Regions from separate parts of the Hahella sp. KA22 genome, predicted to be linked through region 2. Evidence: predicted binding sites of a transcription regulator. Region 2 holds the regulator's gene; each other region holds the start of a gene.
The links. Region 2 encodes LexA, which represses DNA repair genes until DNA is damaged. Its sites were predicted from a motif close to TACTGTNTANNTANACAGTA; they were not measured.
Positions count from the first base shown of each region.

Region 1: uvrD (DNA helicase II) is a predicted target of LexA. The motif match lies at 4,518-4,537, and genes of this name have one in related genera.
Region 3: recN (DNA repair protein RecN) is a predicted target of LexA. The motif match lies at 9,045-9,064, and genes of this name have one in related genera.

Region 1 is NZ_CP035490.1:1,236,548-1,247,308, reverse strand. Features, by position in the region: gene EUZ85_RS05565 (TRAP transporter large permease subunit) at 1-233, shown strand, start outside; gene EUZ85_RS05560 (acyl-CoA thioesterase) at 335-730, shown strand; gene EUZ85_RS05555 (TRAP transporter substrate-binding protein) at 799-1,902, opposite strand; gene uvrD (DNA helicase II) at 2,120-4,285, opposite strand; gene EUZ85_RS05545 (EAL domain-containing protein) at 4,700-7,591, shown strand; gene EUZ85_RS05540 (MurR/RpiR family transcriptional regulator) at 7,748-8,605, shown strand; gene EUZ85_RS05535 (PA3496 family putative envelope integrity protein) at 8,785-8,982, shown strand; gene EUZ85_RS05530 (class I SAM-dependent methyltransferase) at 9,146-9,946, shown strand; gene EUZ85_RS05525 (HD domain-containing phosphohydrolase) at 10,055-10,761, shown strand, end outside.
Region 2 is NZ_CP035490.1:5,231,759-5,242,519, reverse strand. Features, by position in the region: gene EUZ85_RS23120 (AarF/UbiB family protein) at 1-833, shown strand, start outside; gene EUZ85_RS23115 (DUF3135 domain-containing protein) at 1,300-1,641, shown strand; gene EUZ85_RS23110 (TIGR01621 family pseudouridine synthase) at 1,804-2,499, shown strand; gene EUZ85_RS23105 (hypothetical protein) at 2,513-2,698, opposite strand; gene htpG (molecular chaperone HtpG) at 2,870-4,795, shown strand; gene EUZ85_RS23095 (DUF1329 domain-containing protein) at 4,911-6,290, opposite strand; gene EUZ85_RS23090 (DUF6586 family protein) at 6,673-7,131, shown strand; gene EUZ85_RS23085 (hypothetical protein) at 7,290-7,535, shown strand; gene lexA (transcriptional repressor LexA) at 7,581-8,183, opposite strand; gene EUZ85_RS23075 (NAD(P)H-dependent oxidoreductase) at 8,436-9,017, shown strand; gene EUZ85_RS23070 (collagenase) at 9,185-10,761, shown strand, end outside.
Region 3 is NZ_CP035490.1:6,152,638-6,163,398, forward strand. Features, by position in the region: gene carB (carbamoyl-phosphate synthase large subunit) at 1-2,513, opposite strand, end outside; gene carA (glutamine-hydrolyzing carbamoyl-phosphate synthase small subunit) at 2,633-3,772, opposite strand; gene dapB (4-hydroxy-tetrahydrodipicolinate reductase) at 4,038-4,841, opposite strand; gene dnaJ (molecular chaperone DnaJ) at 4,948-6,075, opposite strand; gene dnaK (molecular chaperone DnaK) at 6,180-8,108, opposite strand; gene grpE (nucleotide exchange factor GrpE) at 8,238-8,822, opposite strand; gene recN (DNA repair protein RecN) at 9,086-10,750, shown strand.

The DNA of each region.
Region 1 (10,761 bases), 3.0 Mb from region 2:
ATCCCATCTGGCTGGGCATCATGATTGGCTTGAATTTGCAAACGTCGTTCCTGACCCCGCCCTTCGGGTTTTCGCTGTTTTATTTACGCGGGGTCGCTCCAAGCCATGTGAAAACGACGGACATTTACATGGGCGTGGTCCCATTTATCGCAATCCAGGTATTAATGCTTTGTCTGCTGGCGGCCTGGCCGTCACTGGCGACCTGGTTGCCTAAGGTGGTTTACGGGCCGTAGTCGCCCCGCAGTTCAGGCGCAATGGATATACTGGCGGAGAATCGCCTCACCAGCGCCTAAACTTGCAGATAACGGATTTTCATAAATATAAGAGAACTGTCATGAAAGCTTCTAGTAGCTCAGCACCTAACGGAGAATTGGCGCTTCGCGTCATTGCTCTCGATAAGGACACCAACTCCAACGGCGATATCTACGCTGGCTGGTTGATGTCGCAGATGGACTTGGCCGCCGCCAGCATGGCCGGTCGTATCGCCAAGGGTCGGACTGCGACGATATCCGTGAAACAATTGGATTTTCTATCTCCAGTCAGAATCGGCGCGGAAGTCAGTTGTTATGCGCGCATGGTGAATATCGGCACCAGCTCCATGCATATCGAAGTGGAGGTTTGGACCCGCGACAACCATCAGAATACTCCCCGCAAGGTAACCGAAGGCGTATTTGTGCTGGTTGCGATTGACGACTCCGGACGCATTCGCGCAGTACCTGCCGGAGAGTGAACAGGCGTATGGCCGAGGCATAAAAAAACCGCAGTCTGAGCTGCGGTTTTTTGTGTCTGCCGAACGCTTTAGGATCTGGCGTTGATATACGCTCTTTCTGAGATCTCATGGTATTTCCACACATTACTGCGGAACTTCTCATAAGACTCATATACCTTTTTCACTGCGGGATCTTTCTCCGCAATCTCCTGAATCGTCTGACGGGAGATGTCCTGCAGCTCCTTCAGTACGTCATCAGGGAAACGTCTGACATCCACGCCGTGATTGTTAACCAGTTCGTTCAACGCTGCATTGTTACGCGCCGTGTATTCATCCAGCATATCCTGATTGATCATACGCGCGGCGACCTCAACGATAGCCTGTAGATCTTTCGGTAACGCCTCAAGCGCTTTCTTGTTGAACGTGAATTCCAGCGAAGTGCCGGGTTCGTGCCAACCTGGGTAGTAGTAGAATTTGGCCGCTTTATGCAGGCCGAACGCCAGATCATTGTACGGGCCTACCCACTCAGTGGCGTCAATCGCGCCGGTTTGCAGAGCGGTGAAAATTTCACCGCCAGGCAGCTGCACAGGCGTGCCTCCCGCCCGCTGCAACACTTCGCCACCCAGGCCTGGGATACGCATCTTGAGGCCTTTCAGGTCATCCAGAGAGTTAATCTCTTTGTTGAACCAGCCTCCCATCTGCACGCCGGTGTTGCCGCCGAGCATAGGAACGACGCCGAATGGCTCATACAATTCACGCCATAACTCCAAACCGCCGCCATAGCTGATCCAGGAATTGATTTCCTGGGCGTTCAAACCAAAGGGGACGGTGGAGAAGAACTGTGCGGCGGGAATTTTGCCCTTCCAATAGTAGGATGCGGCATGGCCTGCTTCCGCAGTACCCTGAGAGACGGCGTCAAACACTTCCAGCGCGGGAACCAGTTCGCCAGCGCCATAGACTTTGATCTTAAGGCGGCCATCGCTCATGCGTTCGACTTCTTTAGCGAAGCGCTCTGGAGCCTCACCCAGTCCCGGGAAGTTTTTGGGCCAGGATGTCACCAGCTTCCATTGAATGGTTTGCTTGGGCGCCTGCTGGGCAACCGGGGCCGCCGCTTCTTTCTCGGCGGAGCATCCGCCTAACAGCATTCCCAGCATGCCTGCGCCCATCAGGGAAAACAGATAGCGTCTTTTCATTCGATTGCGTCTCCTTTGTCTTTATTCTTATGTGATCTCGGCGCCTTGCGCAGCCAAGCATCCAGCGCCAGTCGTCAAGCTATCTAAATCGGCGGATATAGCCTGTTTAGATGAGCCGACGAGAAGGCTGCGCTCCGCAGTATAACTCTATTATCCGGCAAAAGGACACTGGCTGAGCGCGCGCAAAATCTAACGGATCACTTAACGGTCAGGCTATTCAAATCACTTCTAGTTTGGCGTATGAAAGCACCAGCCATTTACTGCCCTGATCGTCGAAATTCACCTGAATGCGAGAATGCGGCCCACTGCCTTCATAGTTCAGCACCACGCCTTCGCCAAACTTTTCATGTCGCACCCGCTGCCCAAGGGAAATACCCGACTGCTGCGCGGATTCGCCAATCGCGCCATGCGCCGGACCACGATCCCAAAACATAGGCTTGCTCACGACGGAGCGCAAACGCACTTCGCGCAATAGCTCATTGGGAATTTCGCGGACAAAGCGAGAGATAGAGTGGTATTTATCCTGACCATACAAGCGGCGGCTTTCCGCGAAAGTAAGCACCAGCTTTTCCATGGCGCGCGTGATGCCGACATAGCACAATCGACGCTCTTCCTCCAGACGACCCGCCTCTTCCAGCGCCATCGAGTGTGGAAACAGTTCTTCCTCCATACCTGTCAGGAACACCAAAGGAAACTCCAAACCTTTGGCGGAGTGCAGTGTCATAAGCTGCACTGCATCCTGTTCCGCATCCGCCTGCCGCTCGCCTGCATCCAGCGCCGCCTGAGTCAGGAACTCCGCCAAAGGCGATTCATTGTCGAGCGTTTCATACTCAGCAACCGCATTCACCAGCTCAAGTAAGTTTTCCTTACGCGCCTCCGCCTTATCGCCCTTTTCATTGGCGTGATGCTCCAGTATGCCGCTGACATCCAGCATATGCTTGGTCAGATCCTGCAAACTGTTCTCTTTCGCATACTCACGCAGGGTTTCGACTATTTCAATAAAGTGCTTCAGGCCAACTCCCGCCTTGCCTTTAAGCAAACCTGCCCCAACCGCCGCCACGGTGGTCTGCCACAACGACGCTCTACGCTCGCGAGCGGCGTCGCGCAATGTCTCCAACGACTTGGCGCCAACGCCGCGAGGGGGGATATTGACCACCCGCTCAAAGGCGGCGTCATCGTGAGCGAAATGAGCCAGACGTAAATAGGCCACCGCGTTTTTGACTTCCAGACGATCATAAAAACGCAGACCGCCATAAATCCGATAAGGCACGCCGTGGCGAATCAGCGCTTCCTCCAATACCCGCGACTGCACGTTGGAGCGGTACAGCAGCGCCACTTCCGAACGCGAGCGTCCCTGATTCACCCAGGACTGCACGGACTCGACGATATAGTTGGCTTCATCCTGCTCGTTAAACGCGGCATACACATCAATCGCCTCGCCTTCCCCCTGATCCGTCCAGAGCTGTTTGCCAAGGCGACTTGGGTTATGGGCGATGACGTGGTTAGCAGCCCGCAGAATGGTCTGCGTCGAGCGGTAATTCTGCTCCAGACGCACTAGGGCCGCTTCGCCGAAATCATTCTGGAAACGTTGTATATTCTCAATCTTGGCGCCGCGCCAGCCGTAAATGGACTGGTCATCGTCTCCAACCACTGTCATGGGGACGCGATCCCCCGCCAACACGCGCAGCCACGCATACTGAATAGTGTTGGTATCCTGAAACTCATCAACCAGAATATGTTGGAAGCGCTGCTGATAGTGCTGTAACAGATCCGGCTTTTGCAGCCAGAGTTCATGGGAGCGCAGCAGTAACTCGCCAAAATCCACCAGCCCGCTCTGCCGACAATATTCGTCGTAACGCTGGTATATCTTGTTCATGGTCTGCCGCCAGGCGTCGCTACCCGGCTCAATGTTTTCCGGTCGCAGCCCTTCGTCTTTCTGGCTGTTGATAAAATACTGCGCCTGGCGCGCAGGCCACTTGGACTCATCCAGTCCCAGCTCGCGAATCACACGCTTCAGCATGCGCTGCTGGTCATCGGAGTCGATGACCTGGAAGTTTTCCGGCAGGCCGGCTTCCCGCCAATGCGCGCGCAGCAGTCGATGCGCCAGACTGTGAAAGGTGCCGAGCCACATGCCCCGTGTAGGAATATGCAGCAGAGACTCCACCCGCTCGCGCATTTCCCGCGCCGCCTTGTTGGTGAACGTCACCGCCATTATTGCGTGAGCGCCTATACGCTCGACTTGAATCAACCATGCCATGCGGTGCACAAGAACGCGGGTTTTGCCGCTACCGGCGCCAGCCAAAACCAGCAGGTTGCGGGCGCTGGCGGTAACCGCCTCGCGTTGAGCATCGTTAAGCGGGTCCAATACCGCCGTTACGTCCATTGCTGAGACTTACCTCTCTTTGTTTGAAGGGCTTTGTTGTTAACGGCTTTCCGCGTAAGACATGTCAGGAAAATTAACCGCAGACCAATCTCCGATTTTATTCGAAGTGCTTGTGCGCGAGTTCACTATCGGGTTAAATGGGACAACGAACAAAAAATAACAAAATGTTACATACAGTAAGCACACTGAACCGCTAACCGGAGTCGCCGCTTTGCATATTTGCGGCGATTAATACTGGATAATTTTACAGCCTATTACAACATTGCATCGCTGCTTTCCAGGTTCGCCGACCGTCAAAAGCAGATATGACGGGTTTGTTTGTGCGGCGGGATTCCAGTGAAATCGGACAATTATACTAACATGCACCCCGGGACAAACGATATTCAAGCAAGCAGTTTAAAGCTGATGTCGACCATGGCGCGCCCTAAACCTCTCACGGTGCGTCGGGAGCAACTCATAAAGCTGGGGCGTCGCAGTCGCCACGCCGCCGCATTGCTTTTTTCAATCACCATGGGGTTTGTCGCCACCGCCTTTCCCCATCAGGCCATAGAGCCTCTGATCGGCCTCACCGCGCTGGGAGCTTTCTGCGCAGTTCTGCTCGTCGCCTTCGGCTCACAGGCTCAGGCGCAATTACAGAATGAGAGCGCCAACCTGCCTCGCAACGTCGCTAATCTTAGCAGGCTTTATGTACTACTCAGCGCTGCAATCGCCACCGTGTTGGGGCCGATAACCGCATACGTCATCATGGATCTTCCCGCGTCATGGCTGGACAGCGCCACTATCGCCCAGTTCGTTGGCGCGGGCCTTCTATCCTTTTTTCTCGGCGTCTGGCGCACCCCGTTTATTATTCTCAGCGCGATGCCTCTTCTATCGCTTGCAGTGCTGTTAAACGGTAGGCAGCCCCTCCCTCCAGAGTTACTGACCAACGCGGCCATTCTCAGCGTCTTTCTCTATCCGCTCGCCGCGTTATGGTACCTCGCCTCCAGTCGCTACCTTAATCAGAATCTGCAGATGCAAGGCTTGATCGCCTATCTGGATAACGCCCGCTCCGCTTCAGAACTGCTTAATCAACAGCTAGCATATGAAATAACTTACCGAGAAGAGATTGAACAGGAATTGCGGGAAACGCAAAAGGAACTGGAAGGCGCAATCTGCGAACGCACCCACGAATTGTCCGAAGCCAACCGTATTCTCAGTCAGCAAATCAAACTACGGAAAAATATCAGCGACGCGCTGATGAAAAGCCAGACCCGTTTATCGCAGGCCATAGAAGCCACCGGGTTAGCCTTGTGGGATTGGGATATTCCGAGAAACTCCCTTTATCAATCATTCTTTCACGACGCCTTTGGTCCTCGTGAATTGTCGGCGACCGCCTTCGTCGAGCGCATGCATGGTCTGATACACCCTGACGACCGCCCACGCATTAGAAAAGAAATGATGCTGTGCCTGAAAGGTTTGAGTAACACTTATCAAGTACAGTATCGCGTCACCACCGCCAAAGACGCTTGGATCTGGGTGGAGGATTGCGGTAAACCCGTAAGCTTCGACAAGCTGGGCCGCATTACCCGTATGATCGGGTCGCGCCGAGATATCAGCAAAGAGAAAAGCCGCGATGAACAGCTGCTGTTAGCCAAGTCCGTCTTTGACCATACGCCTCAGGGCGTCTTCGCCTTGGATACCGAGTTCCGCTTCCTCACTGTCAACAACGCATTCAGTCAGATCACGGGTTATGAAACAGAAGAAGTAATCGGCAGCAGTCTTGAGGATTTCAGCCAGGCGCCCAACAAGCGACAAGTGTTCAGCCGAATTCGCGATGAGCTGTCTTTACGGGGCCGCTGGCAAGGCGAGTTATATGAAAAGCGCAAGTCCGGCGAATTCTACTGTCAGTGGCTGCAAATTACTTCGATCATCAATTCAGAAGGCGCCACCACGCATTACGCAGGCCTGTTTTCCGACCTGACGGAGCGTAAACAGGCGGACGAGAAGCTCCACTATCTGCTGAACTATGACGAATTGACCGGGCTGGCGAATCGCATGTTATTCCGTGAGCGACTGGATAAAATTCTCCGCAAAGTGCGGGAGCAAGGACTCAGCATTAATATGCTGCTCCTGAATGTCGACCGCTTTCGACAGGTGAATGAAAGCCTGGGTCAGGACCGCGGGGATGAGCTGTTAAAGCAGGTTGCTACGCGCATTTCACAAACCGCACCCCACGTCCATACCCTGGCGCGCCTGGGCAGCGATGAATTCGCCATTCTCACCCCGGCGAAAAGCCGCTCCCAGATGAGCCGTTTCTGTGAGCAACTGCTGGATGAACTAAAAGCACCCTTCAATATCGATGGTCATGAGTTTTACGTTTCAACCTCAATAGGCGTCACTCAGGCCCCTGACAACGGCTGGGAAATCCAAACTCTGATGCAGCAAGCCAATATGGCGGTGCGGCAGGCCAAATACCTCGGCGGCAACACTTATGAGTTTTACAGTCGCATGTTGCGCAGCATGTCGCGCATGCGCCTGGAGGTGGAGACTGAACTACGCAGAGCGATACAAAATCAACAGATGGAAGTTTTCTTCCAGCCCAAATTATCGCTGGATAGCGGTCGCATTACCGGGGTAGAAGCGCTGGCGCGCTGGCGGCACCCTCAAAGGGGACTGATCGGCCCCAGCGACTTCGTGCCCATGGCGGAGGAAAGCGGTTTGATCACCGAGCTGGGAGAGCAGATGCTTGGCGCCGCCTGCGCTCAAGCCGCCGCCTGGAGCCGGGAGGGGCTGGATAATATACAGGTATCCGTCAATCTTTCCGCCCATCAGTTACGTCAAAGCAACTTACCGCAACTGGTGCGCAAAGTTCTGCAGGACACAGACCTTCCCCCACATCTGCTGGATCTGGAGCTGACGGAAAGCACGCTTATGGAAAACATGAGCCGCACCCAGTTTATGCTCTCCCGTCTGAGGGAGATGGGGGTGCGCATCACCGTGGACGATTTCGGTACAGGCTACTCCTCTCTCTCCTACCTCAAGCGCTTTCCGCTAAACGCCTTGAAAATAGACCGCATGTTCATCAAAGACGCACACCAAAACGCCGACGACGCCGCCATCACTCGCGCCGTCATCATGCTGGGTAAAAGCCTGAATCTCGAAGTCATCGCTGAAGGCGTAGAGCATGAAGGGCATTTGGAGTTCTTGCGAGAAAGCGGCTGTCACACCGTGCAGGGATATCTCATCGCCGAGCCGCTGGGGGCCGATCAGATGGCGACCCTGTTGCGAGAGCAGCGCATTGGTTCTCCCGCACTGCAGAACACATAGCCGGTCACCCAATAACATCAGCGACTTTTGGTCAGTGTAATCCTGTTCCGCTTTTGTCTATTCTTAAAGCAGTTTTTCAATCCCGCCCTGCAAGCGGATTCATGGGCGCACCCGCCTACTGATCCGCAGGGCCGCTAGACATACCAAGGTAGTTGGATGGGACGCCCCCACGATATATTGAATTGGCTTCGACAAAACAGGGATTCGCTGCGCAAGAGCGAACAGAAGGTGGCAGAGTGCGTGCTACGCAACCCCAACGATGTCATACACATGCGCATCGTTGACCTGGCGACCGAGGCGGGTGTCAGCGAGCCGACTATAGTGCGCTTCTGTCGCACCATCAGTTTTGACAGCTTCCAAAGCCTGAAAGTGAGCCTCGCCCAGCAGCTTGCAAGTATGCAAACGCAAATGCCGTTCCCAATAAACTCTGGTGATAGTCTGCAACAGATTGGCGCCAGGATATTCAGCGACGTGCAGTCGTCATTGCAGCAGGTATTTAACCAACTGTCCTGGGAGCGGATTGAGCAGGTATGCGCCTGGATTTCCGAGTCCTCCCGCTTATACTTTTTCGGCTATGGCGCATCCGCTGCCGTGGCGGCGGATGCGCAACAGAAGTTCTTTCGCTTAAAACTGAATACCCAGGCCTGCCCCGATCCAGATATGCAAATGCTGATCGCCGGTCTGGTGGAAGAGAACGACGTTATAGTCGCCATCTCTCACAGCGGTCGCACCAATAACCTGATTCAATCCTGCATGCGGGCGCGGGCCTCTGGCGCCAGGGTTGTCGCCATCAGTCCGTCGCAATCTGCATTGGCCAACATAGCCAATCTCAACATCAGCGTCTCAGTGGACGAAGACACTGACGCCTTCACCCCCCTGGCGTCACGACTTGCCCATTTAATGATTCTGGATACGATCGCCACCAATCTGTTTCAAAAACTTGATAAGCGTCATACGCAAAAACTCAACCAGGCTAAAAAGAATCTAAGCTCGTTGCGACTCTCACCTAATTAATTGTATTATCGGTGAAATAATATACAGCATAAGACCGACGCTCCTCAGTCGGCTGGACAAGGCATCGCACCAACGCAGGAACGGATTGATAACACGCGTTATCAAGCAGTAAGCCGGTTGTCATTCCAGTGTAAAAAATAACAACTACAGTGAATCGTCACTAGGCTAAGGGGAAAGCCATGCAAAATATGAATCAACCTTCCGATTCCGTCGCCAGTACAATTCTTGATGTTTTTTACGAGTCCGAAACTCAAGAGAGGAAAAGCAAAGAAAAGCAAGCCTCAAAGCGACGTCTTCAAGCCCGCAGAGCGATAGAAGACTATCTGGAGAACAAGCGGTTGCGTGAGGCTACCGAAGACTACTACCTTTCTAAATAAACGCATTTTATAGCGTTCTTCGCGTGCGCTCCCACTTCCTCCAGGACGCACGCGCGTCCTCCGCTTAACCAAGCGGTCGCTGGATATTTCACCAAAATAAACCAGACTTGTTGATGCCGGTGAGCGGCTGAAGCAGACATGGAGACATCCAGGGAGCATGACGATGGAAACGCTGCAATTGCGGGATATTTCAGAAACCGCACTCCTGCCTTTGTGGGCCAGGGCGATGGAGACTCTACGCCCCGACGCCATCATTCACGACGACAAGGCTCTGGAAATGTACCAGCGCCTCAATTATGACTTCAAACGCTTCAGCAACGCTTGGCTGTCACAGTTAGCCATCGCCATCCGTACAGACCTCATCGATAAACTCGTGACGGATTTCATCACCGTCCATCCCCATGCAGTCATCATTAATCTTGGCGCGGGTTTCGACAGTCGCTACCTGCGCGTGGACAACGGCCAGATTCAATGGTTCGATCTCGACTTGCCCAATGTCATCGCCGCCCGCCGTCTGTTTTTCAGCGATTCTGATCGCTATCACATGCTGGAGCAGTCGCTGTTCGACGTCTCCTGGCTGGAACATGCCGCCGATGAGTCTGACAATTGCCTGATTTTGGCGGAAGGCGTGCTCATGTACTTCACTGAACAACGCATCAAACAGTTTTTCAATGACCTTGCCGAACGTATCCCTCACGCTCGTATGCTTTTGGAAATGCTGCCTCATGGAGCACTGGGTCAAGCACACTTACATGAGGCCATTGGCTGGATGAACGCCGCCTTTCAATGGACGCTGCATAATATCCATCGGCTGGAAAGTTGGAACTCCCACATCAAAGTCAGACAAGAATGGTGCATCCTTGACTACCACTGGGAACGCTGGGGAGCGTTAAGCTTACTCGCATGGTCTCCCTGGCATCGTTACCTGTTTGGCGAAAAACTGGCGTTACTTGAGTTTGATTGAGCATCCGCTCGATATGTACAGCCAGCGTCTATACTAAAAACAATCGCCTCCACATCGCGGCGTAGTCGCACTAGGGGATGTCCGTATTCAACAGGAGCCCGATATGTCATGAAGCCAATTACCTGCCCACAGTTTGTTGAGTTGGAAAAAGACCTGATTGACGAGTTTGTCGCCTGCTTTCAGGAAAACGTCGAAGAGATCGAACACACGATTCAAACCCTGGAGCATCAGGTTAATCCTGATTTGATCAACGAGCTGTTCCGCAGCATGCACTCTCTCAAGGGCAACTGCAGAATGGTGTTTCTGGACGCGATGGTGGACGTTATCCATGAGTTGGAGGAAATCGTTTCCGACATGCGCAAAGGAGAGCTTCCTTATCAGCCTATGTTCGGCGTTTTCTTTATGAGCATCATCGGCTATGTCGAAACCCTGGTCGGACAGTTGGCGAGCGACCACACCGCAGATGGGGATCTACAGGAATCCCTGCTTAAAGTCATCGCCAAAGTGCGTAACGCCTCCCCTGGCAACGTCATCGCCGTCATCAACGAAGGTCTGGATGAATTGCTGTCCGGCCCCAAAGACGCAGGAGAAGCGCCACGCCCCGAAGCGGCTATGCCGAGCTACTTCGCCCCCGGCAAAGACTCTGACCAGCAGTTATTTCGCTTCCTGGCGCGCCAGCTGGATCAACTCAGCATTTACCGGAAAGATCGCACCCAAAAGGAACTGGAGCTGTGTACGGCCATCAACGCAGAGTTGGGCGGCCCGATAAACGAGGAACAACTCAGCGCTGCTGTGCTGCTGCACGATTTAGGTAT
Region 2 (10,761 bases):
GGTTCGAACAAGAGCTGAACTTTGAGGACGAGGCGGCGATACAAAAACGTTTTTATCGCCGCTCTCAGGACAGCGATAGTTGGTCCGTACCGCAAATATACTCCGCTACCGGGCGCATTATTGAGATGGAGTATCTGGAGACGGCGCTGTCAGTGGATCGTTTGCTACGGGAAGTGGCGGGACAGGAAAAGGAAGACCTGCGCCGGAAAGTCGCGGAGCGCTTTCTATTCACCGTTTTGCAGCACGTCCTTGTGTATCAAGAGTTTCATGGTGATTTACATCCGGGCAATATCATGGTGACGCCTGAAGGCCGCTTGTTTCTGATCGACTGGGGCAATGTGGTGGATATGCGGGGTAAGTGGCCGTTAGTCTGGGATTATGTCTATGGAGCGCTGACAGCGGATGTGGAGCGACTCACTCACGCACTAATTGAAATGAGCACGCACCCGGAAGACAACCGTCGCCGCAGAGAGTTTATACGCGCCGCCTTGACGGAAACACTGAAGAAGAAAGGGGTTACGCCACTGGGCGTTCATGCTTTGACGCAGTTGTACAAAGAGGGCGTGACAGGCGTTCAGCGTCGTTTGCAAACAGTGATGCACCTGCTATCCAATACCTATCAACTGGGAATTATCGTTCAAAGCGACTACCTGCACCTGAGCCGTTCCATCACCGCTATGGCTGGCGCTTATTTGAGCATGTACGAGCAGGCTCCACGCTCTCAGCTGTTTATGGATCTGGGGTTCGGCGTTACATTGTTTCCTTATCGCCTGGTTCGTGACCGTGTGCAAAGCCGGTTGAAGAACTTGCGCGGCCTGATTAGCCGAGCCTGAGTGCCCCATATGAGGTCTCAAACAGCGCTGAGAGCGAGTCTTTAAGTGTGTCTTACCTCACATTTTTTCTAACAGGCGCCTGCCTTTTTCCCCATCTTTCCTAGACCACTTAGGTTGTTTATCTACCTGCCAGCCTTAGCTTGTTATGCTAACCGGCTTGTATATAAAGCCTTTTATTTACACAGGTATAACTAATTTTACACAATGTAACATGCCATTTTTTTCTGGTAGAATGCATTTTATGTGTACAGGTCAAAAGCAGACTTGTACTATCTAGGTATGGTTAAAAATTGAACAAAATAAGGTGTGGCTTTTTCTGGTTGGGTCCATGTCTTGAGCGCTGGGTGAGACCAGCTTGAAGCTTAAGAGCCTATCGCTTTTCAGCAGGTGGCTGCTGAGTAGTAACAAAAAGCCGCTGGGTAGTATGAAAGCCGAATCAGGCTGTAGTGTAGTAAGAGAGCTTAGAATGGAACTTCCACATTTTGATGAACTGCTTGAAATGGCCAAACAAAGGCCTGAAGCATTGGAAGCGCTAAGAGAAGAGATGGTGGAGTACATCATCACCTCCGCCCGGACTGACTGTCAGCGCAAGCTGCGTGGACTTCAGTTCAAGGTCGATATGACCCGCGCCAGAGCCAAGACCCCCTTGGCGGCATGCATCAAGATCAGTCAGTTAATGCATGAGTCCCTGGCGGAGCTGCGTTACTGCTTGAACGAGCGTTATGACTTCGCCTTGGCTGAGGCGGAAGCCGCCCCGGTTTCCAATGCCGAAGTTATCTCTCTCGAAGACTATCGCAGTCGAGCCTGATCCCAGGCGCTTCTCTCTCCCGCAATGGATTGCTTTCTCGGCGTTAACTGATCGCAACGCCGTAATTATGCGTTTTATCCGGTTCCGGCGGTCTCCACTCGTGCATTCAAAACACCTGGGGTAAACTGCCGCTCCACCTGCCAGCTGATGTGGAGTGAAACGGTGAATGCATCCTCTTTTCAAATAGTCGCCGATTACGATGACTTACTGGTCGTTGATAAAGCGCCAGGAACATCTTTTCATGATGAGGACGGTGTGCGTGGCCTGTGCTCCAATGTGGCGGACGCTATAGGCGCCCGCGTATATCCTGTGCATCGCCTTGATAAAGTAACGTCCGGATTATTATTGCTGCCGAAAACGCCAGCGTTAGCTCGCGAATTGACCGAGCAGTTCAGCGCCCGCCAGGTTGAGAAATTTTACTTAGCCCTGTCTGGGCAAAAGCCGCAAAAAAAGCAGGGTAAAATCATCGGCGATATGGAAAAAGCGCGCGCGGGCGCTTGGAAGCTAACCCCGGGACGCGAAAATCCCGCCGTCACCCAATTCTTCAGCCACACCCTAATGCCCGGCGTCAGGGCGTTTATCGTGCGCCCATTAACAGGGAAAACACATCAGATTCGCGTTGCGTTGAAAAGTATCTCGGCGCCCATCGCCGGGGACGAATTATATGCGGGAAAGGCGGCCAGAGATTTTGACCGCACATACTTGCACGCTTATGGCATGCGTTTCAGCTATAAAGGGGAACGCTTGGCGATTATCCGTCCACCGCAGATTGGGGAGTTGTTTGTGTCTGAGGCGATGCGCGGCTTATTGGAAGAGGGGTGGGAGTCTCCTTGGGATTTACCCTGGCCGGGGCGCTGAAATTTCGGCGCCGCTACAACGCCAGCACTTTCTGTTCGCCGCAGCGGGCGCAACGGTATACCGTCACCAGCTTGCCTGATTTTACGTCGAATTGCTTTTCCTTACTGACCTCCCATTTATGAAAGCCGTTGCGGCACAGGGTTTTACCTTTGGCTTTCTTCTTCAGGGACGGCCTTTTGAATGGAATGACATCTCCCACGGGGTTTCTCGCATTTGTTAGCCTTGAAAATGTGAGCATAGCTCCGAAACGGTTGAAATATCCATATTCGCCCCCACTTTCTGGCCACAAGCGCCGGATAAATCGCCGGCCTGCAATCAATATTATTTCACTTGTTTCCGATACGGACTTACGCCAGGAGTTTGTCGACCGATGACGACTGCAACAGAAAAGCAAACCTTAGGCTTTCAGGCTGAAGTGAAGCAATTGCTTCACCTGATGATTCACTCGCTCTACAGCAACAAGGAAATATTCCTTCGCGAATTGGTATCCAACGCGTCGGACGCCTTGGATAAGTTACGCTTTCAGGCGTTGAGCAAAGAAGACCTTTACGAAGGCGACAACGACCTCAAAATTCGTCTGGAGTTTGATGAGAAAGCGCAGACCATCACTTTATCAGACAACGGTATCGGCATGAACCGTGATGAAGTGGTGACGAACCTGGGCACCATCGCCAAATCCGGTACGGCGGAATTTCTTTCCAGCCTGACTGGCGACCAAAAACAGGACTCACGTTTGATCGGGCAGTTCGGCGTGGGCTTCTATAGCGCCTTTATCGTCGCCGACAAGGTGGAAGTTTTTACCCGCCGCGCAGGCATGAAACCTGAAGAAGGGGTGCGTTGGGAGTCCAGAGGGGAAGGCGATTTCTCCATTGAAACTGTAACCAAAGAAGAACGCGGCACGCGCATTGTGTTGCACTTGAAAGAAGAAGAGAAAGAGTTCGCCAACGGCTGGCGCTTGCGTAGTCTGGTGAAAAAATACTCTGACCATATTTCCTTCCCGGTTGAAATGATCAAAGAAAATATGGACGTAGGGGAAGAGGAAGAAGGCAAAGAGAAAGCGGAATCTGCGCCTGAATTCGAATCGGTGAACGAAGCGACTGCTCTCTGGACCTTGCCCCGTAACGAGATTAAAGACGAAGACTATAAAGAGTTCTACAAACACATTGCTCACGACTTCAGTGACCCATTGCTGTGGGCGCATAATCGTGTGGAAGGCAAGCTGGACTACACCAGTCTGCTGTATGTTCCCGCTAAAGCGCCCTATGACTTGTGGAATCGCGAAGCGCCACGTGGTCTGAAGCTATATATCCAGCGCGTCTTCATCATGGATGACGCCGAGCAGTTCCTGCCGCTGTACCTGCGTTTCGTGAAGGGCGTCGTGGACTCCAACGACCTGTCCCTGAACGTATCGCGGGAAATTCTGCAGAATGATAAGGCAGTGGAAAGCATGCGCTCCGCGCTGACCAAGCGCGTGTTGGACATGCTGTCCAAACTGGCCGCTGACGATGCGGAAAAATACCAGTCCTTCTGGGATGAGTTTGGCCGAGTATTGAAAGAAGGTCCGGCTGAAGACTTCGCCAACCGCGAGAAAATCGCCAAGTTGATGCGCTTCTCCAGCACACACCAGGACGACGATAAACAGACTCAGTCTTTGGAAGACTATGTCAGCCGCATGAAACAGGGGCAGGATAAGATCTATTACATCACTGCCGAGTCATACAGCGCTGGCGTGAAGAGCCCGCATCTGGAGATTTTCCGCAAGAAGGGCATTGAAGTGCTCGTGATGCATGACCGCATTGACGAGTGGTTGATGAGCCATCTCAACGAGTTTGACGGCAAGCACTTCCAGGATATCGCCAAAGGTGAACTGGACCTGGGCGAAGTGGAAGACAAAGAAGAGAAGCAGAAGCAGGAAGAGGTTTCCAAAGAGGCGGAGCCTTTGCTGAATCGCTTGAAGGAAGTGTTGAAAGATCACGTGGAAGAAGTGCGTGTGACTCACCGCTTGACCGACTCTCCCGCCTGTCTGGTGGTCGGCGCTTATGACATGGGCGTGCAAATGCGCCGCATCATGGAAGCGGCGGGCCAGGCGTTACCCGAGAACAAACCGACCTTTGAGATCAACCCTGAGCATCCCCTGGTGAAAAAGCTGGGTGAAGAACAGGGCGCGCGCTTCGAAGATCTGACCTGGGTGTTGTTTGATCAGGCGCGATTGGCTGGCGGCGAGAACCTGAAAGATCCCGCTGGCTACGTAAGCCGTCTGAATAAACTGCTGCTTGAGCTTTCTAACGCGGGCTAAGCCTCGTGTAGCTGTCAACTCTGTTCAGCACGGACAGCAGTAATAAAAAGGCCGCTTTAATCAGCGGCCTTTTTTGTGGGAGAAAGATGGGCTACAGGTGTCTAATGGAAAACGATTAGCGTCTGGCGGCGCGGCGTACGGCGGAAGTTGAGAAGTCGCTATCTCTCAGTCCGGGCGCAAAGTCGCGAGGTCTTTCTTCGTTATCCAAACCGTCGACGAAATAACGCCCTGACTTCAGGTCGTAAATAACCTCCAGTGTGGTCCAGGGGGCTTTCACCTCGTAGTAATTCACCAAGTGGGCCTCCGATACGCGCCATAGCTGGCCTTTATCGTCATAATCCTCCGCAACCAGCAGTTGCCAGGAGTCCTCGTCGAAGTACATGCGGCGCTTGTGATAGATGTGGCCCAGTCCTTCGCGCAGGATGCCTTCCACCACCCACACCCGGTGTGCTTCGTAGCGAGCATGTTCCTGGTTGATGTGGCCGGGACGCACGATGTCGTTCATGCGCAAGTTGCTGGAGTGCAACTGGTAAGCGTTGTAAGGCACATACATGATCTTCTTGGCGATCAGCGTCCATTCATATTGGTCCGGCGCACCGTTGTACATATCAATTTGGTCAGTAGTGCGCAGCCCTTCGCTATTTGGGGCCTCAGCGTCATAGGCCAGGTTGGGGGAGCGCCGCAGGCGACGTTCACCGGCTTGGTAACGCCAGGACTGTCTGGGAGAGCGAATTTGATCCAGCGTCTCATGCACCAGATTCATGGTTCCTGCGAGCTTGGCGGGAGCGACTACCTCCGTTTTGAGGTAGAAGATTTTGTTGTCGATGTCTTCCGGCCGATTGTGCTGCTGAGCATACACAAAGAAATACTCATAGTCGGTTGTCACCGGCGTGTAAGAACCGTCTGGAAGCGTGGCCGCGAACGAAGAACGAAATGCCGCCTCTTCACCCCGGTAGCGCAGGATATGGTTCCAGATAATCTCCACTCCTTGATTTGGGATAGGAAATGGACTGGTGATCAAAGAGCCCTTAACGCCCGTGCCGCGAGGCATTAGTTCCGCCTTGGCGGCGTTTTGCTTCAGAGCGGCGTAGACGTGGTCAGGGTAAGAGGCGCTGCGGCGGCTGGGATATACTTTCAGAATGTAATCGCTTGGATACTTCTGCAGCAGAGCCTTGTGGCCTTCGGTCAGTTTGTCTGAATAATCCTGTGCATTGCCGGCGTTGATAATGAAACGTGGAAAGTCCGCATCAAAAGGGTCGGCATGCCATTTATCTGGATTGTAGTTCGCAGGCGGTTGCTTAATGCCTCCATCCCAAGAGGGTACTTCACCCCCTTCGCTGCCGGCCCTCTCGGCGCCGAGTGGCGTGAGATCCCGGTCCAAGCGCGCCACCTGATCCGGCGGCGCCTTAGCTGGGGCGTTTTGCGCGATTAGTGAAAATACGAGTAATACCAGTGCGTTATTTATATTTTTTCTTGCGTTACGGCTATAAGCCATGTCTTTCTCACTCTCTTTCTAGAAGTAACAGACAGTTCCCTTACTTTCTCTCCCTGGACAAAATTATAGCAGTCTAAAATATTATTCTAGTTTTCTCACTAGCGCCTTTGTTAGCGTTTATGGCGGGTTGCTGCTGAACGTTAACTTGTGTAAGGGGCGAGCCTGGGGTTCGGGTGCTAAGCTATGAGAAAGGGGCTGCTGATAGTTTGTCGCCATTTTCGCGGAAACCTGAGTCGGATGAGGTGGCAATGGTAGGAAATTTATGCGCCTAAACGAATCGGAATTGCGCCTCAGGAAATAGTCCGGAGAGGAATTTTTTATTAAAGAACTTATGGTTAAAAACCTATACACTAACAAAGAGCAATTGTTGATGAGTTAAGGTATGTCCGATAAGTGGCTGACTTATGTTAATGAAAACCTGTTTTTCGCCAAGCTGCAGTTGCAGTGGAAGGATACATCCTCAACGGTGGCGGAAAAGCAATGCGCCAGTCGGGCGGCTTTGCGTTTTCTACAGCAGGCGTATGTCGGCTTCTTGAACGAACTTGCGGAGCAGCGACGCATCAAAGTTAAGGTTGAGACGCTTGCTGACTTGGAAGGCCAGTTGGAGGTTGAATCGCCAGAAGTGATCAGCATGAAGCTGGCGGCGGCGCAATCCGATTCCTGGCTAGCTCAATTGCTGAAACAATTTGGGGAAATATCTCGGCCCCGAAAAAATGAAACGCCGCAGAATGAAAATATTATCGCCGCCACGTCAGCTCCATATGCAATGGAGTTAGCAGTGATGCTTGAGTCCATGCAGGCGTTCATCAACGAGATGAGAGAGCACAGTTTTGAGTGGTAGAGGTAAGCTTGAATGAAAGAAACCCTCTCAGGCCTCGACTGATAACAGCTTAGGAAAATGAATGAGGCGCCTGTGGCTAGTTTTCTGATTTGTTCACTCCCGGGTGTTGGGGCGATAGAAAACATGTCAGTGAGAACTTACGAGTAGGAGATTTGAAAATGGCATCAAGCTTCTTTGAAATTGTTCAATTGCCGAATGGCGATTTCGCTTTGCAACCCATGGGAGGCGGAAGCGAACATTTGGTGAAAATCAGCTTCGGTCAGGAAGCCAAGGCATATTTGGCGGAAAATGACGCAGCTGTTGCGCATGCAATGATTAATGCGGCGATTAAGCTGGTAGGAGATATGCGGGAAGAGGCGATTCGTCAGTCTGAGGAGGAAGAAAAGCCGAAAACCGTACATTAAAGGCCCCGGCTGCCCGCGTAAGGGCAGTCGGCGCTTCGTTCCCGGTTAGCGGCGAATAACGCCGACGCCCAGTCCTTCGATGTCCAACGGCTGTTGCGACAGATTCACTTCAATTGGCTCAAACTCTTCGTTTTCCGGCAATAAAAGCACTTTGTTTTTTTGACGCTGAAAGCGCTTTACGGTCACTTCATCGCCAATGCGCGCAACCACAATTTGTCCGTTGTGGATATCGGTCGTGCGATGCACCGCCAGTAAATCACCGTCGAGTATTCCCACGTCCTTCATGCTCATGCCTTTGACACGAAGAAAATAATCGGCGGAAGGAGTAAAGAAGGATGGGGGCAGTTCGCAATACTCTTCAATATTTTCCTGGGCCAGAATGGGATGGCCCGCTGCAACCTGACCGACAATTGGAATCCCCTGATTTTGCGTTTCCGTCGCTGGCAGCCTGATGCCGCGGGAGGCGCCGGGCACCATCTCTATAGCGCCTTTCTTCGCCAGGGCTTTCAGGTGCTCTTCCGCAGCGTTTGCGGAGCGAAACCCCAGACGATTGGAAATTTCCGCCCGGGTAGGTGGATAACCCGTTTCCTCTATATGCTCGCGAATCAGTTGTAAAACCTGCTCCTGGCGCTTGGTTAGCTTAATCACTCCACCCTCCGGCGACCTTAAAAGATCTGATAAAATTCTGTGTACACTATATGTTTATCCATGTCTGTTTATGTATACAGTAATGGTCTGGGCAAGTAAAGAAAAAATGTCTAAGTGACTGAGGTTTAAGATGAAAACTCCAATAGCGGACCACTTAACAAGTAAGCTGTTGAATATTGACCAGCAACAAATGCCTGTCTTGGTATATCGAGAAAAATATACATAGATGAATAGTCTCTCAGGGAGCAGCCTATGGGATCGCGCATTTTGATTATTCAGGGACACCCTGATCCACGGGGAGGCCGGTATTGTCACTCCTTGGCTGACGCGTATGCAGACGGCGCGGAGGCGGCGGGGCATGAGGTGCGTAGACTGGCGGTGGCGACAATGAGTTTTCCCTGGTTGCGTTCAAAACAGGAGTTTGAAGAACAGCCGCCACCGGAATCGATTATCGCTGCGCAGAAAGAAATCCAATGGGCTGAATGTCTATTTATTGTTTATCCGCTGTGGATGGGGGATCTTCCAGCGGTATTAAAAGCATTTCTGGAGCAGACGCTGCGACCGGGTTTTGCTGTAAGCGGTGGCGATAAGTGGCCCAAACGGCTACTGAAAGGGCGCAGAGCGCGTATAGTCGTAACCATGTGGATGCCTGCGTTTATCTATCGCTGGTTTTACCGCGCGCATAGTCTAAAAAGTCTAAAACGTAATATCCTGGGTATTTGTGGCGTTTCGCCGATTCAAACGTCGCTGATTGGCGCAGTGGAGGATTCTGATTCGCGGCCCCGAAAACAGTGGCTGGATAGAATGCGCGGGTATGGGGGTAGGGCGATATAGCCTTTGTTTTAGTTTTTGCCTTATCTGCTTGGCGACTTTGATACAATTTGATGCTTTTCTTAGACAGACCGATAACCCCTATCGGTATATCTTCATGGCCCGCACGGTAAAGTTCATAATCCGCAGCGTACTCTTTCTATCAGTTGTAAATCTCTTCAGGAATCGTAATGACGCCAGCGAACAGATGGTATAGAGCCCCCTTTGTGGTTGGCGTTGTCTTTCTTATTCTCACTGTCAGCGCAATGACATGGTCGAAGGGCGGTGGAGAGTTTTTTAAGTATTTTCGACACAACTCGGAGCAGCCGGAAAAGTTATCAGAATTGCCCCCGCCGCTACCGGCGTACAGTCGAGCAAAAGAGGACGAACCTTACTACGAGGAAGAGGGCAAGTCTGACTGCTATTTGGATGGTCTTTCGGGGCTCTCAGGTGACGAGTTTGTTCTCGCTATATGGGGAATGGATCATGACTGTGTGAGGGACATGGTCTTCTTGGAGGAACAAACTCTTCCCGGTGTATTCTCAGAAGCTAACATGTCCGCCGTGACGCAAGCGGCCATTTCAGGATCATCTTATTTTCAAGACGACAACTTCTATGAACTGACGAACCTCATTCAATACTTACATGCGGGGTATGTATTAGAGAGAAACCGCTCGCGTAAGATGAAGCTATATGGAAAGGCGTTGCAGAAACAGGTTGCGGTAGCCGTCGTTCAAGTCACCAATAATGCTCTGCACGGTGTTATTGGAGCAGATGGCGCGCGATTGGCCGTGTTGTCTTTAAAGCTGGTAAACAGTTCTGATAATCAGGGAACGGTTGTCAATGACTCGGTCGCCTGGTTAGAGAAACTGGGCAGGCTGACCGACGCCAATGGGCGTTATGATTCGGCATTAAACGAGCTTTTCAATATCTACTACAAAGGCCATGACAATGACGCCTTTATTGACATTGCCTCTCATGATCCACAGTTTCCTAATGCGCTCTATCGCTTCATTGTTAATAAAGATTCGTGGTTAGTAGGGAGCCGGGAGTATCTATTGATGAATGCCGTCAAAGAGCTTGGGCGCTTTCTGCAGTATAAAACGATAAAGGATGATACAGGCCACTTCATACGTAATCTGATTAACAGGTATGACCTGAGTCGTGATACAGCGAATGTGTGGAGCATTCTGGCTGGCTCTGTGGATTACTACGATAAGTCGAACTGCAGGCTGTACAATGCCTGCGACTTTAGAAAGCGCGTCGAGACCGTTATTTTGCGCCGGGAGCGCATGTGTGGCGGGACGGTCAGAATAAGGGCTCAAACCATGACAGAGGAGCAATTTGACTCAGCCTGTGAGGCTTTGTCTCGACGTGAAGATATCTTTCACCAGATGCTGAACAGTGATAGGGAGCCCGTTGCTGACGATCAGAATGACTCTCTGGAAATGGTTATATTTAAAGATTCAGACACATTCGTCGATCTGGGCTGGCTTTTGTTTGATTCCGACGCGGTGACTGCAGGCGGCGTTTTCTATGAGGGCGATCCTTTTGATGAGGCTAACCAGGCGCGGGTGCTGGCTTACCAGTCAGAAGAGGTCTCAGACTCTCATCAGATACTGAATCTGGATCATGAGTTTGTGCATTATCTGGACGGGCGATTCACCATGTATGGTTTGGAGTCGGAGTACGTTGAAGATAATGTTTGGTGGGCCGAAGGCGTCGCCGAATACATTGCCTTACAGGATCATTATCCAGATGCAGAAGA
Region 3 (10,761 bases), 920 kb from region 2:
ACATAAATTTCGCCATCCTGGTAGGCCAACTGCACATTCATCAAGCCGACAACTTGCAGTTCAAGGGCCATTTTGATGACCGTTTCGCGCATTTTGTCCTGAACATCCGCAGGCAAACTGTACGGAGGCAGCGAACAAGCCGAGTCACCAGAATGGACACCCGCCTGTTCGATGTGCTGCATAATAGCGCCAATCACCACTTTCTCGCCGTCAGAAACCGCGTCGATATCGACTTCGATCGCTGCATTCAGGAAGTGATCCAGCAATACAGGGCTGTCGTTGGAGACACGCACCGCATCTCGCATATAGCGCTGCAGCTCGACTTCGTCGTAGACGATTTCCATGGCGCGCCCACCCAATACATAAGAAGGACGAACAACCAAGGGGTAACCGATTTCCTTCGCCTTGCTCAGCGCGTCTTCCTGGCTGCGAGCCGTTGCATTCGGCGGCTGACGCAAGCCCAAGCGAACCACCATCTGCTGGAACCGCTCGCGGTCTTCCGCACGGTCAATGGCGTCGGGAGTCGTCCCGATAATTGGTACGCCCGCCTCTTCCAGCCCTCTCGCCAATTTAAGCGGAGTCTGGCCGCCGTAGTGAACAATTACACCACGCGGCTTTTCCAAGTGAACAATAGCCAGAACGTCTTCCAGGGTAATTGGCTCGAAATACAACCTGTCAGAAGTGTCGTAATCCGTAGAAACGGTCTCAGGGTTACAGTTGATCATGATGGTTTCATAGCCGTCATCGCGCAATGCAAAGGCGGCGTGAACACAGCAGTAATCGAACTCAATCCCCTGGCCAATTCTGTTAGGGCCACCGCCGATCACGATAATTTTTTCACGATCGCTCGGTTGCGCCTCACACTCTTCGTCGTAAGAGGAATACATATAAGCTGTAGAGGAAGCAAATTCCGCCGCGCAGGTATCTACACGCTTGAATACCGGCTTGATGCCGTATTCCAAACGCTGCTTACGCAAGGCTTTTTCGTTGATGCCCAGCAGCTCGGCAAGGCGCTGATCAGAGAAGCCTTTACGTTTCAGTCGACGTAAACGGTCCGCAGTCAAGTCAGACAACGCCATATTGCCAAGCGCTACTTCATCTTTGATCAAATCTTCGATCTGCACCAAGTACCATGGGTCAACCTTGGTGTACTCATAGACTTCCTTAACGCTCATTCCTGCCCTGAACGCATCGCCAATAAACCAAATCCGTTCTGCGCCAGGAACTTTCAAGCCGCGGGTCAAAACGTCACTAGCGTCTTCAGACCCAAGATCCACTATGGGCTCAAAGCCCGCCGAACCGACTTCCAGTCCACGCAATGCTTTATGGAGAGACTCTTGGAAGTTACGCCCAATCGCCATCACCTCCCCCACTGACTTCATTTGCGTTGTCAGCGTCGCATTGGCTTGCGGGAACTTCTCGAATGTGAAGCGCGGCACCTTGGTGACCACATAGTCAATACTCGGCTCAAAAGAAGCCGGCGTGACGCCGCCAGTGATGTCGTTGCTCAGCTCATCCAGGGTATATCCAACCGCCAGTTTTGCAGCAACCTTAGCAATAGGGAATCCCGTCGCCTTGGACGCCAACGCGGATGAACGGGATACACGGGGGTTCATCTCAATTACCACCATGCGACCAGTTTCGGGGTCCATACCAAACTGAACGTTGGACCCTCCCGTTTCCACACCAATTTCACGCAGCACCGCCACCGAGGCGTTACGCATGATTTGGTACTCTTTATCCGTCAACGTCTGCGCTGGCGCGACTGTAATGGAATCACCCGTGTGCACGCCCATTGCGTCAAAGTTTTCTATTGCGCAGATGATAATGCAGTTGTCCTTCTTATCACGAACAACCTCCATCTCGTACTCTTTCCAACCGATTAACGATTCATCGATCAGCAGCTCACGAGTTGGCGATAACTCCAAACCTCGTTCGCAAATCTCAATAAACTCTTCCTTGTTATAAGCAATGCCCCCGCCAGAGCCTCCCATAGTGAAGGAGGGACGAATAATAGCTGGGAAGCCGATCTGATCCAGCACCTGCAGAGCTTCTTCCATGCTATGCGCAATCGCTGAACGAGGGGTCGCCAGGCCAATGGCTTTCATAGCCTTGTCAAAACGCTCACGATCTTCAGCTTTATCAATGGCGTCCTGCGTGGCGCCAATCATCTCTACGCCATACTGTTCAAGGACGCCTTCACGAGCCAAGTCGAGCGCACAGTTCAAAGCCGTTTGTCCGCCCATGGTTGGCAATAGCGCGTCCGGGCGTTCTTTTTCAATGATTTTTGCGACTGTGCGCCAGTTAATCGGCTCGATGTAAGTGGCATCGGCCATGGCCGGATCAGTCATGATGGTGGCGGGGTTGGAGTTCACAAGGATAACGCGGTATCCCTCTTCTCTCAGTGCTTTACACGCCTGCGCCCCGGAATAGTCAAATTCACAGGCTTGTCCGATGACGATAGGACCGGCCCCAATAATCAGGATACTATTGATGTCTGTACGTTTTGGCATGTGTGCTCTTCTACTCGCTCGAATCTTGCGACGCCCCGCAGGCCGCCGACATCACCCAGAATTACGCCTGTTTCGGTTCAGACGCGGCGCCGTCGGGCGCCGACGCTGAAATCCGAGAATTAGACTGATCGGTATTTGACTTCCCGCATGGAGTCAATGAACTGGTCAAATAAGGGAGCCACATCGTGCGGGCCCGGGCTCGCTTCAGGGTGCCCCTGAAAACTGAAGGCGGCGACGTCAGTGCGTCGAATTCCTTGCAATGAGCCGTCAAACAGAGACTTATGTGTAGTCTCCAGATTGGCGGGCAAGGAGGACTCATCCACCGCAAAACCATGGTTTTGACTTGTGATCATTACTTGCCCCGTGCGCAGGTCCTGCACCGGATGGTTGGCGCCATGATGTCCGAATTTCATCTTCTCTGTGCGCGCCCCACTGGCCAGCGCCAGTAACTGGTGCCCCAAACAGATACCGAAGACAGGGGTCTGGGACTTCAAAATCTCAGCAATTGCCTCGATAGCGTAATCACAAGGCTCAGGATCCCCTGGTCCATTAGATAGGAATACGCCGTCGGGAAACATCGCCAATACATCCTGCGCAGACGTTTTCGCCGGCACCACAGTTACGCGGCAGCCACGCTCAGCAAGCATGCGCAAAATGTTCTTTTTCACGCCAAAGTCGTACGCGACAACATGAAACTCGGCATCCCCTAGAGTCTGATACCCTTCTCCAAGAACCCAAGTCGACTCTGTCCAATTCAGAACATCCGTACGAGTCACCTCTTTGGCGAGGTCCATCCCTTTCAGTCCGGGAAAGGCTTTAGCCGCAGCCAACGCCGCCTCCGCCGAAGCCCCTTCGCCCGCCATGATGCATCCGTTCTGCGCGCCTTTCTCCCTTAAAATACGAGTCAGGCGACGGGTGTCGATATCAGCGATGGCGACAATACCGTTTTCCCGGAGATACTCCGACAAACTCTTTTGGCTGCGCCAGTTGCTAACTGTCATGGAAAGATCGCGAATCACCAGACCTGCCGCCCAGACTTGATCTGATTCGACATCTTCTTCGTTAATTCCGGTGTTGCCTATGTGGGGGTAGGTGAGAGTGACAATTTGTTTTGCGTAGGAAGGATCGGTAAGAATTTCCTGGTATCCGGTCATCGCAGTGTTGAAAACCACTTCGCCGGTGGTTTCGCCGGCTGCGCCGATAGAGATCCCATGAAATATGCTTCCGTCTTCAAGTGCTAGTATTGCGGGTGTAGTCAATTCCATAGCTCGCCAGTTGAAAACGTCTAATCAAACACTTATGAAGGTGGACTCAACTTGCAAAAAAGCGAGAGGGAGATTTAAACTCCGTCCCGCTTTTTAGTGATGTCCGATGTGTATGGGCAACTTGCGCACAAACCCCAATATTCTATTGGATTTGAGCAGGGTTGTCTATTTATTTTCCAATTCCTCTGGCGCTTTTATTCTTTCCCGAGTTCCGCACGTCCATAACCCTGCGCGCGCCCCACTGTGAAGCCAGATTGTCCTATTTCAGACCCAGCACATCCTGCATGTCATACAACCCTGGAGCGACGCCATGCAACCATAAGGCAGCTTTAACAGCGCCTTTTGCAAACGTCATTCGACTACTCGCCTTGTGCGTTATTTCTATACGCTCACCCATAGTCGCAAACATCACCGTATGGTCGCCAACGATGTCCCCCGCGCGAATAGTTTCAAACCCGATGGTCTTTTTATCCCTCTCTCCGGTAATACCTTCACGACCATAGACTGCGCACTCATTCAAGTCGCGCCCCAGCGCTTCAGCGACAACCTCGCCCAACCTCAACGCAGTACCTGACGGCGCATCCTTTTTAAAACGATGGTGCGCTTCGATTACTTCCACATCGTAATCGTCACCGAGCGTTTTCGCGGTCAGCGCAAGAATATTCAACAGCAAATTCACACCCACGCTCATATTGGGGGCAAATACTACCGGACAGTCCTTCGCCGCCTCAGACAGAAACGCTTTTTGCGGCTCGCTGAATCCTGTCGTACCAATCACTATCGCTTTGCCTTCTTTACGACAAAGCGCCAGCAACTCAAGCGTGGTCTCCGGCGAAGTGAAATCGATAATCACATCAAAGTCGTCCAGCACTTGCGCCAAGTCATCGACACAGGCCACGCCCTTCTTACCCATACCAGCGATTTCTCCGGCATCAGCGCCAACCAAAGAGCTGCCAACTCGCACAGAGGCAGCCCCCAAAGAAGCATCCGGGTTATCGCAGACCGCTTCAACCAACACTTTACCCATGCGCCCGGAAGCGCCCACTATCGCTACTCTGGTCATGCTTATTCCTTTGTTTTCTCTGGAATATTACTGTTACAGGCGTTCCGCCACCGCCCCAATACAAAAAAACCGGCGTTCGCCGGTTTTTCGTTGCACATGCAGACTGCTAGAACTTCATATCGTCAAAAAAGCTTTTAACGCCTTCAAACCAGCTATGCTTTTTTGGCGCTTGCTGTCCACCACTTTCCTCCATTGAGGTCTGAAACTCGCGCAGCAAATCCTTCTGTTTCTTCGTCAGGTTTACAGGCGTTTCCACCACCACCCGACACAGCAAATCCCCTGGCGCGCCACCGCGAACCGGAGTCACGCCTTTTCCGCGCAGGCGGAACAGTCTGCCGGTCTGCGTTTCCTCTGGAATCTTGAGCTTCACCCGCCCATCAAGCGTGGGAACCTCAAGCTCTCCACCTAATGCCGCGTCCACAAAGGAGATTGGCACTTCGCAATATAGATTTCTGCCATCGCGGGTAAATATCTTATGTTCACGCACAGCGACCTGAACATACAAATCTCCCGGCGGCCCACCATTTACTCCTGGCTCGCCCTCACCGGATAAACGAATACGATCGCCAGTATCCACACCAGCAGGCACTTTAACCGAAAGTGTCTTCTGCTCTTCCACATAGCCGCTGCCGTGACAGGTGCGACATGGGTTGCGAACAATTTTTCCAGCGCCGCGACAGCGAGGACACGTCTGCTGTATAGAGAAGAAGCCCTGCTGCATGCGAACCTGGCCAGCGCCGTTACAAGTGCCGCAGGTTTCAGGCTGCGTGCCTTTTTCCGCGCCGCTTCCGCCGCAACCGTTACACTCTACTTGAGAAGGAACGCGAATCTTCACGGTTGTGCCGCGTACCGCTTCTTCCAAATCGAGATCCAGGGTATATCTTAAATCAGAGCCGCGATTCGCCCGAGTACGACCTCCGCCGCCCCCGCCAAATATATCGCCGAAAACGTCGCCGAATATGTCACTGAAACTGGCCCCACCACCAAAGCCGCCGGCTCCAGCATTGCCATCTACTCCAGCGTGACCGAACTGGTCATAGGCCGCTCTTTTCTGATCGTCCGAGAGCACGTCATAGGCTTCAGTAGCCTCTTTGAACATCTCTTCAGCCGAAGCGTCTCCGGGGTTTCTGTCCGGGTGATATTTCATCGCCAAACGCCGGTAAGCCTTCTTGACCTCTTTACCGTCTACGTCCCGCGAAACGCCCAACACTTCGTAATAATCGCGTTTTGCCATAACTTAATCTTATGCGCCAACTGCAAAAAAACCGGATTATAACCTAAACACAATAAGGCAGTGCGGTTAAATTCCGCACTGCCTCAGGCATGCAAGAATCCGGACTATTTCTTATCGCCGTCCTTAACTTCTTCAAACTCGGCGTCGACTGCGTCATCTGCTGGCTTGCCAGCGGCGTCTTCAGCTTGTGCGCCAGCGTCTCCGCCTTGCTGTGCGGCCTGCTCAGCATACATCTTCTGCGCCATGGAAGAAGATGCTTCGCTCAGCTTCTGCATCCGGCTTTCAATAGCTTCTTTATCGTCGCCTTTGATCGCTTCTTCCAGCTCTTTGATAGCTGCTTCAATAGCCACTTTTTCTTCAGCAGTCACTTTATCGCCAGCATCTTTAAGCGTTTTCTGAGTAGCGTGAACCAGAGCGTCAGCCTGGTTGCGCGAGGACGCCAACTCTTCAAACTTCTTATCTTCCGCCGCATGCGCTTCCGCATCCTGCACCATCTTATCGATTTCGTCTTCGCTCAAGCCAGAAGAGGCTTTGATAACGATGGACTGCTCTTTACCAGTCGCTTTATCCTTCGCAGATACGTGCATGATACCGTTGGCGTCGATATCGAACGTCACCTCAACCTGAGGCACTCCGCGAGGCGCGGGCGGCAGACCAGTCAAGTCAAAACGACCTAAGGACTTGTTCATTTGCGCTTGCTTGCGCTCGCCCTGCAGAACGTGGATAGTCACAGCAGTCTGATTGTCTTCCGCAGTAGAGAACACTTGCGACTTCTTGGTCGGAATAGTCGTGTTCTTCTCAATGATCGGCGTGGAAACGCCGCCCATGGTTTCGATACTCAAAGACAACGGCGTCACGTCCAGCAGCAGTACGTCTTTCACATCGCCAGACAATACCGCGCCCTGGATAGCTGCGCCGATAGCGACCGCCTCATCAGGGTTAACGTCTTTACGCGCTTCTTTACCAAAGAAGTCGGCCACTTTGCTCTGCACCATAGGCATACGAGTCTGACCGCCAACCAGAATCACTTCGTCGATTTCTGAAGAGCTGCAGCCAGAATCTTTCAATGCGATGCGACATGGCTCAAGGCTACGCTCAACCAGTTCTTCCACCAGACTTTCCAGTTTGGCGCGAGTCACTTTAACGTTAAGGTGCTTAGGACCACTTGCATCAGCAGTAATATACGGAAGATTCACATCCGTCTGCTGACTGCTGGAAAGCTCGATCTTAGCTTTCTCTGCAGCTTCTTTCAGACGCTGCATCGCCAACGGATCGCCTTTCAGGTCGATACCGGAATCTTTCTTGAATTCCTGCGCCAGATAGTCGATCAAGCGCAAGTCAAAGTCTTCACCACCCAGGAAAGTGTCGCCGTTGGTGGCCAGCACTTCAAACTGCATCTCGCCATCTACATCAGCAATTTCGATAATGGAGATATCGAAGGTTCCGCCGCCCAAGTCATAAACGGCTACTTTACGGTCGCCGCCCTTCTTGTCCATACCGTAAGCCAACGCCGCCGCAGTCGGCTCGTTGATAATACGCTTAACTTCCAGACCGGCGATTCTGCCTGCATCTTTGGTAGCCTGACGCTGCGCGTCGTTGAAGTAGGCCGGCACAGTAATAACCGCTTCAGTCACCTTCTCGCCCAGGAAGTCTTCCGCCGTTTTCTTCATCTTTTTCAGAACTTCGGCGGAAATCTGGGGGGGCGCCATTTTCTTGCCTTTCACGTCGACCCAAGCGTCGCCGTTGTCAGCCTTGGCGATAGTGTAAGGCACCATTTTGATGTCTTTTTGCACTACATCGTCTTCAAAACGTCTACCAATCAGACGTTTGATGGCGAAAAGAGTATTCGTGGGGTTGGTTACCGCCTGACGCTTGGCGGATTGACCTACCAGCGTCTCATCGTCAGTGTAAGCAACGATGGAAGGCGTAGTGCGTCCGCCTTCAGAGTTTTCAATAACGCGCGGCTTGTCGCCTTCAAGAATCGCTACACAGGAGTTTGTAGTCCCCAAGTCGATCCCGATAATTTTACCCATAATTTCTACTCCTGAAAAAATCTCGCTAATTGATTACCAGCTAATATTGGAGTTGATCTCAATTTTTCAACCCGCAGCTGGCGGGATTTTGTACGTTTTCAACCAGCGCTAAACGCGTGTAAAGCGCGATCAGACGCCTTTTGACACCATAACCATGGCGGGCCGGACCAAACGTCCGCTCAGTAGATAGCCTTTCTGCAATACCGCAATAACGGTATTCGGCTCTACATCGGCTTGCGGCACCATAGACATGGCCTCATGAAATTCCGGGTTGAAGGGCTGTCCCATGGGATCAACCACTTCCACTTCGAATTTTTTCAGACCAGAGTTGAACAGAGACAGCGTCATTTCCACGCCGTCTTTCAAAGTGGCGACCTGGGGCTCAGCAGACTCAGTGGCGCCACAGGCTTCCACTGCTTTTTCCAGGCTGTCCACTACCGGCAAAAGCTCTTTCACAAAACGCTCCAGAGCAAATTTACGCGCCTTCTCAACATCGTTTTCAGCACGACGGCGTACATTCTGCATCTCAGCATGCACACGCAACATTTGCTCTTTCTGTTCGCCGAGCTCCTGCTGCAATCTCTCGATCAACTCGTCACGGTCAGCAGGTTCGCCGCTCGCTTGAGCCGTTTCACCTTGCTCCGCCATTGCGGCTTGCGCCTGATCGTCAGCGACGACTTGTTCTTCTACTTGACTCTTAGAATCTTCAGCCATTAGATCGAATCTCCCAAAATCCATCCGATACTTTTGAATTGCCCTCAATATGGGGTCGATCAAACCGGTTTCAACCAGCCAAATATCGACAATCGTCAGGAAATGACGCAAGTCACCCGACATTAACTCCAGCAGACATCGAAAATGACCGCAAATCACACAAAAAAATACCCTGTTCGCCCTCTTGTTGCGCCATGAATTTCACTGTATAAATGCACAAATAACTGTATATATAAACAGTCGCACTTATAGGACAACGCCCTATGCTCACTCATTTGTCGATACGGAACCTAGCCATCGCCAGCCATCTGGAACTGGACTTCGCTGAAGGCATGACAGCTATCAGCGGGGAGACTGGCGCAGGCAAATCCATTGTTCTGGACGCTCTGGGCCTGACCCTTGGCGATCGAAGTTCTGCGGACATAGTGAGGCACGGTTGCGAGCGGGCGGAGGTAAGCGCAGTCTTTGATTTAAGGCGTCTGCCGGAGGCGTTGGCCTGGCTGAAATCCAGAGAATTGGATAATGGCGCGGAATGCATCTTACGCCGCACTGTCACCAACGAAGGTCGATCTCGTGGCTACCTGAATGGGCAGCCCGTCACCATGCAAGACCTTCGCGAGCTTGGCGAAACGCTCATGGATATCCATAGTCAGCATGAGCACCAGTCTCTGTTAAAAAAGGAAACTCACCTGAAAATGGTGGATGACTTTGGAGGCCACGCCCAGCAACTTCAACAGGTACGGGACCACTTTCAATCCTGGCGTCGAGTCGCCGCCAAACTGAAAGAGAAACTCAGCCACAGCGAAGAACAGGAAGCGCGCGTGCAACTACTCACTTATCAAGTAGAGGAGTTAGACGCCCTGGCGCTGCTGGAAGGCGAGATTGAGCAATTGGAGCAAGAGCAGGAGCAGCTCGCCAACGCAGAAAATATCATCATGAAAGTTCAGCAGGTCGGCGAAGGTTGCCTGGAAGCTGATGGCGGTTGCATTGACCAACTACGGCGCGCCATTCATCTGCTGGAAGAAATTAATCTCAACAACGCCTCTCTGCAGACTGCTCGTCAGATGCTGAACGAAGCCATGATCCAGCTTGATGAAGCCAACGGTGAGCTGCGCCATGTACTGGACAGCGTGGAAATTAACCCTGAACGCCTGCAAGAAGTGGAAGCGAGACTGACCGCCATCTATGACCTTGCACGCAAGCACCGTGTCGCTCCTGAAGAATTGATGACGCGCCATGTTGAGCTGGCGAGCGAACTCAACAGTTTGACTGATGGAGAAGAGAATCTGGAAAAGATTGAAGCCCAGTCCAAAGAGCTGGAGCAGAAATACAATGAGGCGGCGCAAAAGCTCACCTCAATGAGAACAAAAGCAGGAGAGAAGCTACAAGGCGCAGTGAAAAAGCAATTGGTGAAACTAGGGCTGAACCCTGAGTTCATCATCCAGTTTTCGCCACTGAAGTCCCCGTCTGCGCTGGGAGACGAAGAAGCTGAAATGTTAATCAGCATGAACCCTGGCCAACCACCCAAGCCTTTGCAAAAGATCGCATCCGGCGGTGAATTGTCGCGAATCAGTTTGGCGATACAGGTCGTCGCTGCCGCATCCTCAGATACGCCCACATTAGTATTTGACGAGGTGGATGTCGGCATTGGCGGCGGTACGGCGGAAATCGTTGGACGCATGCTGAGAGAGCTCGGGGCGAAAGCGCAAATTCTCTGCGTCACTCACTTAGCCCAGGTGGCTTCCCAGGCTCATAACCACCTTTTCGTAACCAAGCATGTAAGCAGTGGCCAAACACAATCAGCCATACTCAAACTGGAAGGCAGCGACCGTATACACGAAATCGCCAGAATGCTGGGCGGCGTGGATATTACTGAGCACAGTCTGGCGCACGCTCATGAAATGCTGACTTCCAGCCAACTCCAGTAAGACTCTCTACG